4 regions of the Streptomyces sp. NPDC007896 genome follow, and region 2 is predicted to be linked to each of the others. Evidence: riboswitches for the same ligand, from Rfam matches in the RefSeq annotation. Region 2 holds a riboswitch; each other region holds the start of a gene.
What was found. A riboswitch is a leader RNA that binds a small molecule or an ion and turns the genes downstream of it on or off. The one in region 2 is predicted to bind cyclic di-AMP.
Positions count from the first base shown of each region.

Region 1: linked by a shared signal. The riboswitch ahead of ACFZDJ_RS33235 (NlpC/P60 family protein) and the one ahead of ACFZDJ_RS40340 (transglycosylase family protein) in region 2 are both predicted to bind cyclic di-AMP.
Region 3: linked by a shared signal. The riboswitch ahead of ACFZDJ_RS38335 (NlpC/P60 family protein) and the one ahead of ACFZDJ_RS40340 (transglycosylase family protein) in region 2 are both predicted to bind cyclic di-AMP.
Region 4: linked by a shared signal. The riboswitch ahead of ACFZDJ_RS42645 (M23 family metallopeptidase) and the one ahead of ACFZDJ_RS40340 (transglycosylase family protein) in region 2 are both predicted to bind cyclic di-AMP.

Region 1 is NZ_JBIBKX010000011.1:377,243-380,546, forward strand. Features, by position in the region: gene ACFZDJ_RS33230 (tellurite resistance/C4-dicarboxylate transporter family protein) at 1-184, opposite strand, end outside; gene ACFZDJ_RS33235 (NlpC/P60 family protein) at 280-1,458, opposite strand; cyclic di-AMP (ydaO/yuaA leader) riboswitch at 1,466-1,638, opposite strand; gene ACFZDJ_RS33240 (UvrD-helicase domain-containing protein) at 1,932-3,304, shown strand, end outside.
Region 2 is NZ_JBIBKX010000016.1:103,342-106,645, reverse strand. Features, by position in the region: gene ACFZDJ_RS40350 (cytochrome P450) at 1-215, shown strand, start outside; gene ACFZDJ_RS40345 (transglycosylase family protein) at 387-1,409, shown strand; cyclic di-AMP (ydaO/yuaA leader) riboswitch at 1,593-1,756, shown strand; gene ACFZDJ_RS40340 (transglycosylase family protein) at 1,761-2,480, shown strand; gene eno (phosphopyruvate hydratase) at 2,832-3,304, shown strand, end outside.
Region 3 is NZ_JBIBKX010000015.1:10,468-13,771, reverse strand. Features, by position in the region: gene ACFZDJ_RS38340 (diacylglycerol kinase family protein) at 1-1,034, shown strand, start outside; cyclic di-AMP (ydaO/yuaA leader) riboswitch at 1,150-1,320, shown strand; gene ACFZDJ_RS38335 (NlpC/P60 family protein) at 1,377-2,945, shown strand; gene ACFZDJ_RS38330 (hypothetical protein) at 3,112-3,304, shown strand, end outside.
Region 4 is NZ_JBIBKX010000018.1:80,633-83,936, forward strand. Features, by position in the region: gene ACFZDJ_RS42640 (GntR family transcriptional regulator) at 1-231, opposite strand, end outside; gene ACFZDJ_RS42645 (M23 family metallopeptidase) at 468-1,232, opposite strand; cyclic di-AMP (ydaO/yuaA leader) riboswitch at 1,245-1,405, opposite strand; gene ACFZDJ_RS42650 (insulinase family protein) at 1,704-3,092, opposite strand; gene ACFZDJ_RS42655 (insulinase family protein) at 3,089-3,304, opposite strand, start outside.

The DNA.
Region 1 (3,304 bases), on a different contig from region 2:
GCCCGAGCCAGCCGACGGCCGCCAGGGCCAGCACGATCCGGGACAGGATCTCGTAGCCGGTCTGCTCCAGCCCGATCGAGATGATGCCGGTGGCCAGGATCGCGGCTCCGGCGCCCGGCGGACTCTGCGCCCACCAGGTGCGCAGGCCGGTCCACCGGGTGCCGGGCGGGGAGATGGCTGACATGGGCCCGATGCTAAGGACCTTCGAGAGGGTTGGCGGCGGGCCACGCGCGCGTGGAGTCCGAGGAGCCCCACGCGCGTGTGCCGGGCGCCGGGGCGTTAGGCCGGACGCACCACGCTGTGGATGATCGACTCGCCGCCGTAGAAGATCGACTCCTCGCGGACGTACGCGCCCGGCTTGGGGGCGTGGATCATCATGCCGTTGCCGATGTAGAGGCCGACGTGGCTGATGTCGTCGTAGAAGAAGACGAGGTCACCGGGCTTGATGTCGGAGAGCGGGACCGTCGTGCCCACGTTGACCTGGTCCCAGGTGGTACGCGGGAGATCGACGCCGGCGGCCTTCCAGGCGGCCTGGGTGAGGCCGGAGCAGTCGTAGGAGCCGGGCCCGGTCGCGCCCCAGACGTACGGCTTGCCGATCTGGGTGCGGGCGAAGGCGAGGGCCTTGTCGGCCTTGGCGGTGTACGAGGAGTCGGTGGCCGAACTCCCGGTGGTCCCGGTGGTGGCGGTGGTCCCGGTGGTCCCGGTGGTCGCCTGCTGCTGGGCGGCCGCCTCCTGGGCCTTCTTCTCCGCGGCGGCCTGCTGCTGCGCCAGCTCAGCCGCCTTGCGGTCGGCCGCTTCCTGCTTCTTCTTCTCGATCGCCGCGAGCCGCGCCTTCTCCTCGGCGGTCAGCTTCGAGAGCAGGTCGCGCGCCTCGGCGAGCTTGCGCTGCACGTCGGCCTTGGACGTCCTCAGCGCGCTCTGCGTCGTGGTGAGCGTCTGCAGGCTCTGGGAGGCCTCCGCGCGCTTCTTGGTGGTGGCGGCCTGCTCGGTGATGTAGTCGTCGACGGCCACCTTCTGGCGGCTGGTCAGCCGGTCCATCAGCTGGGTCTGGTCGAAGTAGTCCTGCGGATTGTCGGCCAGCAGGAGGGTCGCGGTGTCGGGGGCGGCGGCACCGGTGCGGTACTGCGCCGCGGCGAACGAACCCAGCTCCTCGCGCGCGGTGTTCAGCTTCTCGGTGCGCTGGGCCACGTCGTCGAGGAGGGAGTCGACGCGCTTGCGCTGCTGCGCGGTCTTCTCCCTGGTCGCGTTGTACTTCTCGGTCGCCGCCTCGGCCTGGTGGTAGAGGTCGTCGACCTTCTTCTCGACCTCTTCGACACTCGGCTTGGGATCGGCCGAGGGCGCGGCGTTCGCCGTCTGGGAGAGCAGGGCCACGGAGGTGAGGGCCGCCGTGGCGAGGGCGGGGGTCCGTATACCCGCTATGCGCGTACCCGTAGGACTCCACTTGCGATGCGACGCCAAGAGAGGCGACTCCTTCCGTCTTCCGCCTACCGAGTTAGCTGTCGGGTTCGGGCGGGTGATTCCGGAAGGTTTGCCCTACGGTCCTTGTCCCAGCGGACAGTTGGACCGATTCACCCCAAGGTCGGTTGGGTCCCCGGCTCCGGCTGCCGTACGGCGCACCGGACTCGGCGGAGGCCGCACGGCCCGGCGGTGTTCGCCGGTTGGGTCGAGCGGCCTGCCCGGCACGCTAGCCAACTCATAAGTGTTCTGTGAAGTTTGATGTGCGATATGCCCGATACATTTTCGTGACCTTGACCTTGGAGGTCATTGATCGGGACCGACTGTGGCTGACCGTAATGAAACGATCCTGAACGGTAACGGCGTCCGCGGCGGAAAGGGTGGCGGAAAGGGATCATGCGCGGTCGTTGGAAAATCCGGTCGGGTTTCCAGGGTGGCCGCGGGTTGTCAGTGGGGCCGCCTAGACTCGGAGAGCGATGAGCAGCCTCTTTGATGACAGCTTTCTGGCGGACCTCCAGCCTTCCGGGGCCCACGAGGAAGAGCCCCCGCCGCCGCCCGAGGACGGGGCGCCGGAGCCGCTTCCGGACGACCTGTTCGGCGGTCGCTTCGACGTGTCCGCGAGCCGGGACGCCTACTACCGCGACGGCGCGCCCCGCCCCGCCGTGGACCCGGCGGCCCTGTTGGACGGGCTGAACGAGAACCAGCGCGCGGCCGTGGTGCACTCCGGCTCCCCGCTGCTCATCGTGGCCGGCGCGGGCTCCGGCAAGACCCGGGTGCTCACCCACCGCATCGCCCATCTGCTGGGCGAGCGCCATGTCCACCCCGGCCAGATCCTCGCGATCACCTTCACGAACAAGGCCGCGGGCGAGATGAAGGAGCGCGTCGAGCAGCTCGTCGGCCCGCGCGCGAACGCGATGTGGGTGATGACCTTCCACAGCGCGTGTGTGCGGATCCTGCGCCGCGAGAGCAAGAAGCTCGGCTTCACCTCCTCGTTCTCGATCTACGACGCCGCCGACAGCAAGCGGCTGATGGCGCTCGTCTGCCGTGACCTGGATCTCGATCCCAAGCGCTTCCCGCCCAAGTCCTTCAGCGCCAAGATCTCGAACCTGAAGAACGAGCTGATCGACGAGGAGGACTTCGCCGCCCAGGCCGCCGACGGCTTCGAGAAGACCCTCGCCCAGGCCTACGCGATGTACCAGTCGCGGCTGCGCGAGGCCAACGCGCTCGACTTCGACGACCTGATCATGACCACGGTCAACCTGCTGCGCGCCTTCCCGGACGTCGCCGAGCACTACCGGCGCCGCTTCCGCCACGTCCTGGTCGACGAGTACCAGGACACGAACCACGCGCAGTACGCCCTGGTCAGGGAGCTCGTCGGCCCGGCCGCCGGTGACCGGCCCGAGGACGCGCCGCCCGCCGAGGGCGAGCTCGGGCCCGCCGAGCTGTGCGTCGTGGGCGACGCCGACCAGTCGATCTACGCCTTCCGCGGCGCGACCATCCGCAACATCCTCCAGTTCGAGGAGGACTACCCGGACGCGACGACGATCCTGCTGGAGCAGAACTACCGCTCCACCCAGACGATCCTGTCCGCCGCCAACGCGGTCATCGAGCGCAACGAGTCCCGCCGCCCCAAGAACCTGTGGACCAACGCGGGCGCCGGTTCGAACATCACCGGCTATGTCGCCGACACCGAGCACGACGAGGCCCAGTTCGTCGCCGACGAGATAGACCGTCTCACCGACGCGGGCGAGGCCAGGGCGGGTGACGTCGCCGTCTTCTACCGGACGAACGCCCAGTCCCGTGTCTTCGAAGAGATCTTCATCCGCGTCGGCCTGCCCTACAAGGTCGT
Region 2 (3,304 bases):
AACACCTCGGCTACGGCCACGGCATCCACTACTGCCTCGGCGCCCCGCTCGCCCGGCTGGAGGGCCAGACCGCGCTCGCCACTCTCCTCACCCGTCTCCCCGACCTTCAACTCGCGGGAGATTCGACCGATTTGCGCTGGCGTGGCGGGCTCATTATGCGCGGATTGCGCACGCTTCCAGTGGAGTTCACGCCTCCGGTACCGGTCTCGCGATAGCGGGCGACCATACACCCGCGGGCGCGGAAACCTGACGCACTCTCAACTCTGTGATCTTCACGTGATCTACGCTGCATCGACTTGTGACAAGCGTTCGGGTGCGGATACGTTCACTCGTCAACGCGACTCACACGTCGCGTAGTCACCTGCTGTCACGCGAAAGGCTTCCGCATGCTCTCCGGGAACGGCCGCCATCGTCGCCCCCGTCAGGCCCCGGCCCTCATCGTCGCGGCAGGAGTGACCGGATCCGCCATCGCGATCCCGTTGCTCGGTGCCACCAGTGCGAGCGCGGCCGACGGCACCACGTGGGACCGGGTCGCCGAGTGCGAGAGCGCCGGCCAGTGGAGTGCCGCCAGCGGCAACGGGTACTACGGCGGACTCCAGATCAGCCAGGCGGACTGGGAGAAGTACGGCGGTCTCACCTACGCGTCGAGCGCCGACGAGGCCAGCCGCTCGCAGCAGATAGCCATCGCCGAGAAGCTCCTCGACGACCAGGGCCTCACCCCCTGGCCGACCTGTGGACCGCTCTCCGGGCTGAGCAAGAACTCGGGCGACATCCTGGTCGACACGGGCGTGGCGAACGATTCGCCCAACGGATCGAATTCATCTGGTTCGTCCAGTTCATCCAGTTCATCCAGTTCATCCAGTTCGTCCGCGACTTCGACTCCGTCCGCCTCGTCCGGCTCGACGTCCGATTCGTCTTTGTCTGACTTGTCTTCGTCTGGTTCGTCCTCGAAGGCGACCGGGAACGCGACCAAGAACACGACGAAGGCCGACACCGGCGGCGATCAGGGAGCGGACAACTCCGACACGGAATCGACCAAGGGCGACAACTCCGGCAACTCCCGCCAGAGCGACGGCTCTTCCGGTACGTCCGAGAACGCGACGGCCGGCGCCGGGCGCCACCGCGGCGACAACGCGAACGAGAACACCACCGACAGCGCCGTGGACGGCCGTACCGACGACCCCTCAGGGCGGCACGCCTCGCGCGGCGTCGGCGCTTCCCGTGATGTCGTCGACGGCTCCTACGTCGTGCGCGCCGGAGACAATCTCTGGACCATCGCGGACGCCCTCGACCTCGAAGGCGGATGGGCCGAGCTGTACGACGCGAACAAGAAGACGGTCGGCGTCGACCCGAACCTCATCCTCCCCGGTCAGAGCCTTGCAGTTGGTGCTGAATCGGGCGAAAAGTAGGGGCAGTTCGCGTCATGGTTCGCTGTGTAATGTCCGGTTTGGCGCGAGTGAGAGATGGATCTCAAAGGCCCTGATCGTCTTTGGAATTCAGCCGATCGACTGCTTACGGTCATGACCGCTCGCCACAGCGGGCCCCGACGGTCGCCAACGCCGAATCCTGCCAACGGCCGTACGGGAACAGTCGACGCGTCAGCGCCGTAGGCAGGAGCGGGGGACCCAAGGTAAGTGCCGCACCCGGTAGTTGACCGGGAGTGGCTTGGGGTGAAGCCGAGCGCTCAGAGCGCACGGCCGGGCACTCACCCGCCCGAACCCGACAGCTCACCTCGCAGGCGTCGGTGAGGGGATCTCTCCATGCTGTTTTCCAGCAAGGGCAAGCACCGCCGTCCGACCGTTTTCAACCGGACGACCCGTGTCGCCACGCTCGCCGGTGTCACCGGTGTCGCCATCGCCGCTCCGCTGATGGCGGCCGGCAGCGCCTCCGCGGCCACCGCCTCCGAGTGGGACGCCGTCGCCCAGTGCGAGTCCGGCGGTAACTGGTCCATCAACACCGGCAACGGCTACTACGGCGGTCTGCAGTTCTCGGCCTCCACCTGGGCCGCGTACGGCGGCACCGCGTACGCCGCGACCGCCAACCAGGCCTCCAGGTCGCAGCAGATCACCATCGGCGAGAAGGTCCTCGCCGCCCAGGGCAAGGGCGCCTGGCCGACCTGTGGCACGGGCCTGTCGGGCGCCGCGTACACCGGCGGTGCGAGCGCCCCGTCGACCTCGTCTTCCTCGAACAGCTCCTCGTCGAACAGCTCGCCGAGCACCAGCGCCGCCACCCGCTCGACGGACACCGCGGCCTCCCGTTCGGCGTCCCGCCCGGCCGCCGAGAAGACCGTCTCCACCCCGACCGGCAAGAAGGTCAAGAAGGGTGACGGCGAGTACAAGGTCGTCAAGGGTGACAGCCTCAGCTCGATCGCCGAGAAGAAGAAGGTCAAGGGCGGCTGGCAGCAGCTGTTCAAGCTGAACAAGGACATCGTCGACGACGCCGACTTCATCTACCCGGGTCAGCGGCTTCACCTCGGCTGATGATCGGCAGCTTCGCCTCAGCTGAATGACAGGTCCCTCATAAAAGGGGTCTCCACGCTGGAGACCCCGATGAGGGTCACCCCCGTCCCCACGGGCCCCCCGCTCCGGTGCGTGTTCCCCCGTACGCGCCGGAGCGGGGTTTTTCGTATCCGGCGTTTCGTGCCCGGCGTTTCGTGCCGAGCGTTTTGTACCCGGATTTCGGTACCCGTTTTTGTTCCGTTCTGGAACAATGTGTACGTTCAGTTCTGCCCAAGGGGTGGGCGACCGGCTGGCCGATCCCCCCGAGGCGGTTAGGCTCATGTCGCGAAGCCATCACAGGCTCCGCGTACCCGCGTCACATCCCAGAAGGAGATGCTCGTGCCGTCCATCGACGTCGTCGTAGCCCGGGAAATCCTGGACTCCCGAGGCAACCCCACGGTCGAGGTCGAGGTCGGCCTCGACGACGGCAGCACGGGTCGTGCCGCCGTTCCGTCCGGCGCTTCCACCGGCGCCTTCGAGGCCATCGAGCTGCGTGACGGTGACCCCAACCGTTACGGCGGCAAGGGTGTCGAGAAGGCCGTCCTCGCCGTCATCGAGCAGATCGGCCCGGAGCTCGTCGGTTACGACGCCACCGAGCAGCGCCTGATCGACCAGGCGATGTTCGACCTGGACGCCACCGACAACAAGGGCTCGCTCGGCGCCAACGCCATCCTCGGCGTCTCGCTCGCCGTCGCGCACGCCGCCTCCGAGGCGTCCGACCTCCCCCTCTTCCGCTACCTGGGCGGCCCGAACGCGCACCTGCTGCCCGTTCCGATGATGAACATCCTGAACGGCGGCTCGCACGC
Region 3 (3,304 bases), on a different contig from region 2:
GGTACGCCCTGCGGAGCGACCGGACGCGCCCCTCGCGCCCGAAGGAACGCAGGGCACCGCCGCCGCGGCGCCCCTTCCTCCTCATGAACCCGCACTCCGGCGGCGGCAAGGTGGCGAAGTTCGGGCTGCGGGAGAAGGCGGAGCGGCTCGGCGCGCAGGTCGTGCTCCTCGACCCGGAGAAGCACCAGGACGTCACCGCGCTGGCCCGGGCCGCCGTCGCGGACGGCGCGGATCTGCTGGGCGTCGCCGGCGGTGACGGTACCCAGGCGCTGGTCGCGGCCGTCGCCGCCGAACACGGTCTGCCGTTCCTGGTGGTCTGCGCCGGCACCCGCAATCACTTCGCCATGGACCTCGGCCTCGACCGCGACGACCCGGCGACCTGCCTGGACGCCCTCACCGACGGCGTCGAACTCCGCGTGGACCTCGGCTTCGCCGGCGGTCACCCGTTCGTCAACAACGCCTCCTTCGGCGCGTACGCGGCGGTCGTCCAGAGCCCCGCGTACCGCGACGACAAGATCGGCACCATCCTGGACCTCCTGCCCGACCTGCTCACCCGCCAGCGCGGGCCGCGGCTGACCGCCCGCGCCGCGGACACCACACTCGACGCCCCGCAGGCCGTGCTGGTGAGCAACAACCCCTACCGCACCAACGATCCGGCCGGTCTCGGCCGCCGCGAACGCCTCGACTCCGGGCTGCTCGGCGTCCTCGGCATCACGGTGGACAGCGCGGCCGAGGCCGCCGCCCTCGTACTGGACCCCGCGCCGAACGGACTCGCGGTCCTGACCACCCGTGAGGTGGTCATCGACGCCGACCGCGCGGAGATCGAGGCCGGCATCGACGGCGAGGCCCTGGTCCTGCCCGCCCCGGTCCACTGCCACGTCGAACCCGGCGCTCTGCGCGTCCGCGTCCCCAGGGAACGGCCCGGTGTACCCGAGGCCCAACCCCCCTTGGACTGGCGCCGGTTGCGGACGCTCGCGGCGACCATGGGGCGCGCGGCGGTCGTACGACATCCTGGTCGCAGCCGGGACACGTAGACGAAGGTCACAATTACATATCGGACAGTTCGCGCTCCAATCTTCACACCAGGCACACAAATTGGCTAAGTTGGCGGCAGGCCGCACGACTCCCTCCGGCGAACCTCGCCGGGTCGCGCGACCTCCGCCGAATCCGATGCCCCCGCGGCAACCGGAACCAGGACCCAACCGACCTTGGGGTGAATCGGCCCAACTGCCCACTCGGGCAAGGGCCGTAGGGCATGCCTTCCGGAATCTTCCGCCCGAACCCGACGGCCGACCCGGTAGGCGGAGTACGGAAGGAGTACGGCTCCCATGGCGCCGGAACGAACCCCGCGCCCTGGAGGCGGCAGCCTCCCTGGCATGCCCGACTCCGCACGCGCGACGGCCGCCCTCAGTGGCGCGGACGGTCCGAGCCGCGAGGAGGTGCAGCAGCGGGTCAGCTCCCTCTACGACCAGGCCGAGAACGCCGTCGGGTTCGTCAACGGGACCCGCGCGATGACCACAGGGAGCCGAGGCCGCGTCAACCCGGCGCCGGAAACCGCGCGCAGGCGCCGCGACCCCGCCCTCGACGACATCACCAAGACCTGGTTCGACGCGGCGCGCACGCAACTGGGTCCGTCCGCACCGGCCAGGCTGCCGGCCGACCGGATGCCGAACCGCCCGGCCGAGGCGCGGCCCACGGGCCCGGCGAAGCGGCCGGAGGACGGGCTCAGCGACCGTGGGCGGGAGTTGACCGCCCGCCCCGTTCTGGAATTGACCGCAGGCCCCTCCGCCGAGGCGGCCGCCTGGCCCGTGGCCGAGTTGACGGCCAGGGCCGTCGCCGCGCTGCCGGCCGCGCCGGAGCCCGCGCCACAACCAGCGCAGGAGGCCGCCACGGCCCTGCTGCCCGCGCTGCCCGCCGGGCCGGGGCAGTCCTCGTTGAAGACGTCCAAGGAGAAGATCCAGCGGAAACTGGCGCTGGCCCGTGAGCTGGTGTCCAAGCACGCCGCACCGTGGAACCCCGGGCCCGCGGCGATCGAGTCACGTCCGGCCGAGGGTGTCTGGCCCACCCCGGAGGATCAGGCTCGTAACCAGGCGGCGGAGTGGCAGCGACAGCAGCCGACCCCGCTCGGCCCGGACATGTCCCTCGGTACCGGGATGCCACTCGGCGCGAACATGCCCATGGGTACGGGAATGCCGCTCGGCACGGACACGTCCATGGCTATGGGAATGCCACTCGGCACGGACACGCCCCTCGGCGCGGGCATGCCCCTGGCCGCGGGGATGCTTCCCGGCGCGGACATGTCCCTCGGCAGAGGCGTGCCGCTGGCTACGGACATGTCCATGGGTACGGGAATGCCCCTCGGCACCGACACGTCCATGGGTACGGGAATGCCCCTCGGCACCGACACGTCCATGGGTACGGGAATGCCCCTCGGCACCGACACGTCCATGGGTCTGGGGATGCCACTCGGCGCGGACATGCCCTTCGGTGCGGGGATGCCCCTGGCCGCGGGTGTGCCCGTAGGCACCGGCGCGGTCAACACGGTCAGCCCCGTCGGCGCGGTCGGCGCCGCGGAGTCGGCGTACGGCGGGAAGGCCGCCAAGGCCCTTGCCTTCGCCCGCACGCAGATCGGCAAGCCGTGTGTCTGGGGCGCGACCGGACCGGACTCGTACGACTCCGCCAGCCTCGTCCAGGCCGCCTGGAGGGCCGCCGGGGTCGCACTCCCGCGCACCGTGCACGGGCAGGCGACCGCCGGTGCGGCGATTCCCCTGACCGACATCCAGTTCGGCGACCTGATCTTCTTCCACGACAACGTCAGCCACGTCGGCTTCTACACCGGCAACGGCATGATGATCCACGCCCCCAGCCCGGGTGCCTCGATACGCGAAGAGTCCATCTTCTTCGCCGGACAGAAGGCGATCCACAGCGCGCTGCGCCCGGCGTGACGGACTGCGCCACATCGATCAAGACCCCAAAGCGCATATAAGGCACTGGAACGGCCGAAGTTTCGCAATAGGGGATGTACGTGATCCGTGCGGACCTCGCCGCCCGGGTCGCCACCTGCGCTGACCATACTGGGTGCGCACGCCGCCTCCCACCGCAAAGTGACTCATGCCCAAGCCTTCCACCGCCCGCGCCACCGCTCCGGAAACCGTCTGGCTGGCCGGCGGGCGCCATGTCGGGCCCGCCCCGCAGGAGATCCTCAGGGAGAACCTGCGAAGGCTGAAGGCCGACGAGACGATCCACGACTTCCTGGAGGCAGAGAACTCCTCGGACTCCGAGGGGCATGTCTTCGAGGCACGCT
Region 4 (3,304 bases), on a different contig from region 2:
CAGGTCCGCGGCCTCCTGCTCGGTGGGCTCCGCGACACACGCGCCCGCGTGCCGACGGGTGACGACGAAGCCCTCGGCCTCCAGCGTGCGCAGGGCCTCACGCACGGGGACCCGCGAGACGCCGTAGCGGCGCGCGAGCAGTTCCTCGGTGAGCCGGCTGCCGCGCTCGTAGACACCCGCGACGATGTCGTCACGGATCGCCGTGCATACCGAGTGCGCGGGAATGCGCATGACCGGACCTCCGCCTTAATCCCCGCGAAACGCGGTCGATTGACGCTTGTTCAGCGACTCTATTGCAGAGAGCCGGAATTTCCGATGGCGGGCCGGAATCCATGGATATTTTTTGGACAGACAGTCGTTCGAAACGACGAAGCCCCGGCTGAGGGGAGCCGGGGCTTCGGAAGTGTTGACGCCGGTCGTCGGACGTTCACGGTGCGCGAGTGTCAGAGGTTCACGCCGTGCGAGCGTCAGACGTTCACGCCGTGCGAGCGGAGGTAGGCGACCGGGTCCATGTCGGAGCCGTACTCCGCCGTCGTGCGGGCCTCGAAGTGGAGGTGCGGCCCGGTGGTGTTCCCGGTGGAGCCGGAGAGGCCGATCTGCTGGCCCGGGGTGACCGTCTGCCCCACGGAGACGCCGATGGACGACAGGTGGCCGTACATCGTGTAGGTACCGTCGTGCATCTTCAGGACGATCTGGTTGCCGTAGGCACCACCCCAGCCGGCCGTGACGACCGTGCCGGAGCCGACCGCGTGGACCGAGGTCCCGGAGGCGGCGTGGAAGTCGACGCCGGTGTGGCTGCCGGAGGACCAGAGGCTGCCGCCGGTCTTGTAGCCGGTGGAGATGTACGAGCCGGTGATCGGCAGGACGAAGGTGTTGAGGCGCTTGCGCTCGGCGGCGCGGGCGGCACGCTCCTTGGCCTCGCGCTCCTTCTTCGCCTCCTCGGCGGCCTTCTTGCGCGCGGCTTCTTCGGCCTTCTTGCGCGCGGCCGCCTCGTCGGCGGCGCGCTGCTGGGCGGCGGCCTGCGCGTCGATCTGGGCGGCGACCCTGTCGCCGAGGGTGACGGCCTGGGTCAGCCCGGTCTGCTCGACGGAGGCGTCCGCGGCGAGGGCCGGGGCGGCCAGGGTTCCGATGACACCGGTGGTGGTGAGCGCGGCGACGCCGACGGCGTTCGTGGTGGAGCGCTTCACGCGGCTCGGACGGCGGTGTTTCCCGGGGCCACAGGTGAACGCCATGTAGGGGCTGTTCCTTTCCTTCCCTCTCGCCTACCGGGTTAGCTGACGGGTTCGGAGCAGGAAGGTCTCCTACGGACCCCCTCCAGGGAGGGCGTCCGATTCACCCCAGGGACTACGTGTGGGTCCCCGGCTCCCCTGGCTCGCGCCGTACGGGGACTCGGCGATGACTGTCCGGTGCCGCGGGCGCGGCGCACTGCCTGACGAACAGCCGCCCCGACGCTAGACGGGGCGTCTTTCAATCAACAAACGGATCACGGTTTTTGTAGTGCATGCCACAGGGCAGACGGGCAACCTCCCTACCAATACGGACATCTTGGGGATGAGGTCCAAGCGCAATCCGAGCGGAAATCCGAGCAAAAAGGGGCCCGGGCGACTCTTCAGTCACCCGGGCCCTACGGAGTCACGCTCTTCCGCTCCGCGTGCGGCTCGGCTTCCAGCCGGCTTCTACCGAGCCGCTGCTCCGCTGAACCTCTACTCCGCCGAAACGACGGTCACTTCACCGATTCCGAGGGCCTTGACGGGCTCCCGGATCTGCGTGGCGTCGCCGACGAGGACGGTCACCAGACGGTCCACCGGGAAGGCGCTCACGGCGGCCGCGGTGGCTTCCACGGTGCCGGTCGCGGCGAGCTGCTGGTACAGCGTCGCCTGGTAGTCGTCCGGCAGGTACTGCTCGACCTGGTCCGCGAGCGTGCCCGCGACGGCCGCCGCGGTCTCGAACTTGAGGGGCGCCACCCCCACCAGGTTCTGTACGGCGATGTCGCGCTCGGCGTCCGTCAGGCCCTCGGCGGCGAGGGTGCGCAGCACCTTCCAGAGGTCGTCGAGCGCCGGGCCGGTGTTCGGGGTGTCCACGGAGCCGCTGATGGCGAGCATCGCGATACCGGTTCCGTCCGGGGCGGCACGCAGGACCTGGCCGAACGCCCGCACACCGTAGGTGTAGCCCTTTTCCTCGCGCAGGACGCGGTCCAGGCGCGAGGTGAGGGTGCCGCCGAGGCAGTACGTACCGAGCACCTGGGCGGGCCACACACGGTCGTGCCGGTCGGCGCCGACGCGTCCGATGAGCAGCTGCGTCTGGACCGCGCCGGGGCGGTCCACGATGATCACACGGCCGGTGTCGTCGGCGGTCACCGGCGGCACGGGGCGCGGCTCGGCGGGCGAGCCGGTCCAGTCGCCGAGCGTCTCGGCGAGCAGCGCGTCGAGGTCGACGCCCGTCAGGTCGCCGACGATCACGGCGGCGGCCGTGGCGGGACGTACGTGCTTGTCGAAGAAGGCGCGTACGGCCGCCGAGTCGATCTTCTGGACGGTCTCCTCGGTGCCCTGGCGCGGGCGCGACATGCGCGAGGTAGCCGGGAACAGCTCCTTGGAGAGCTCCTTGGCGGCACGCCGGGCCGGGTTGGCCGTCTCGTGCGGGATCTCGTCGAGCCGGTTGCGCACCAGCCGCTCCACCTCGCTGTCCGCGAACGCCGGTGCCCTCAGGGCGTCGGCGAGCAGCCCGAGCGCCTTGGGCAGGCGCGAGACGGGCACTTCGAGCGACAGCCGTACGCCGGGGTGGTCGGCGTGCGCGTCGAGGGTGGCGCCGCAGCGCTCCAGCTCGGAGGCGAACTCCTCGGCGGAGAGCTTGTCGGTGCCCTCGGAGAAGGCGCGCGCCATGATCGTGGCGACGCCGTCGAGGCCCGCGGGCTCGGCCTCCAGCGGCGCGGCGAGCAGCACCTCGACGGCGACGACCTGCTGGCCGGGGCGGTGGCAGCGCAGCACGGTCAGGCCGTTGTCCAGCGTGCCGCGCTCGGGCGCCGGGAAGGCCCAGGGCTTGGGCTGACCCGCCTGGGGCTGCGGGTGGAAGTCCATGGTGGCGAGCTCGGTCACTTCGCCGCCTCCTCGTCCTCTTCGGTGGTGTCGGCAGCGACCGGCTCGTACACGAGCACCGCGCGGTTGTCGGGGCGCAGGCGGGACTTGGCGACCTCCTGGACCTCCACGGCCGTGATGTCCAGGACGCGCTGTACGGCCGTCAGGGCGAGCTGCGGGTCGCCGAACAGGACGGCGTACCGGCACAGTTCGTCGGCGCGGCCCGCGACCGT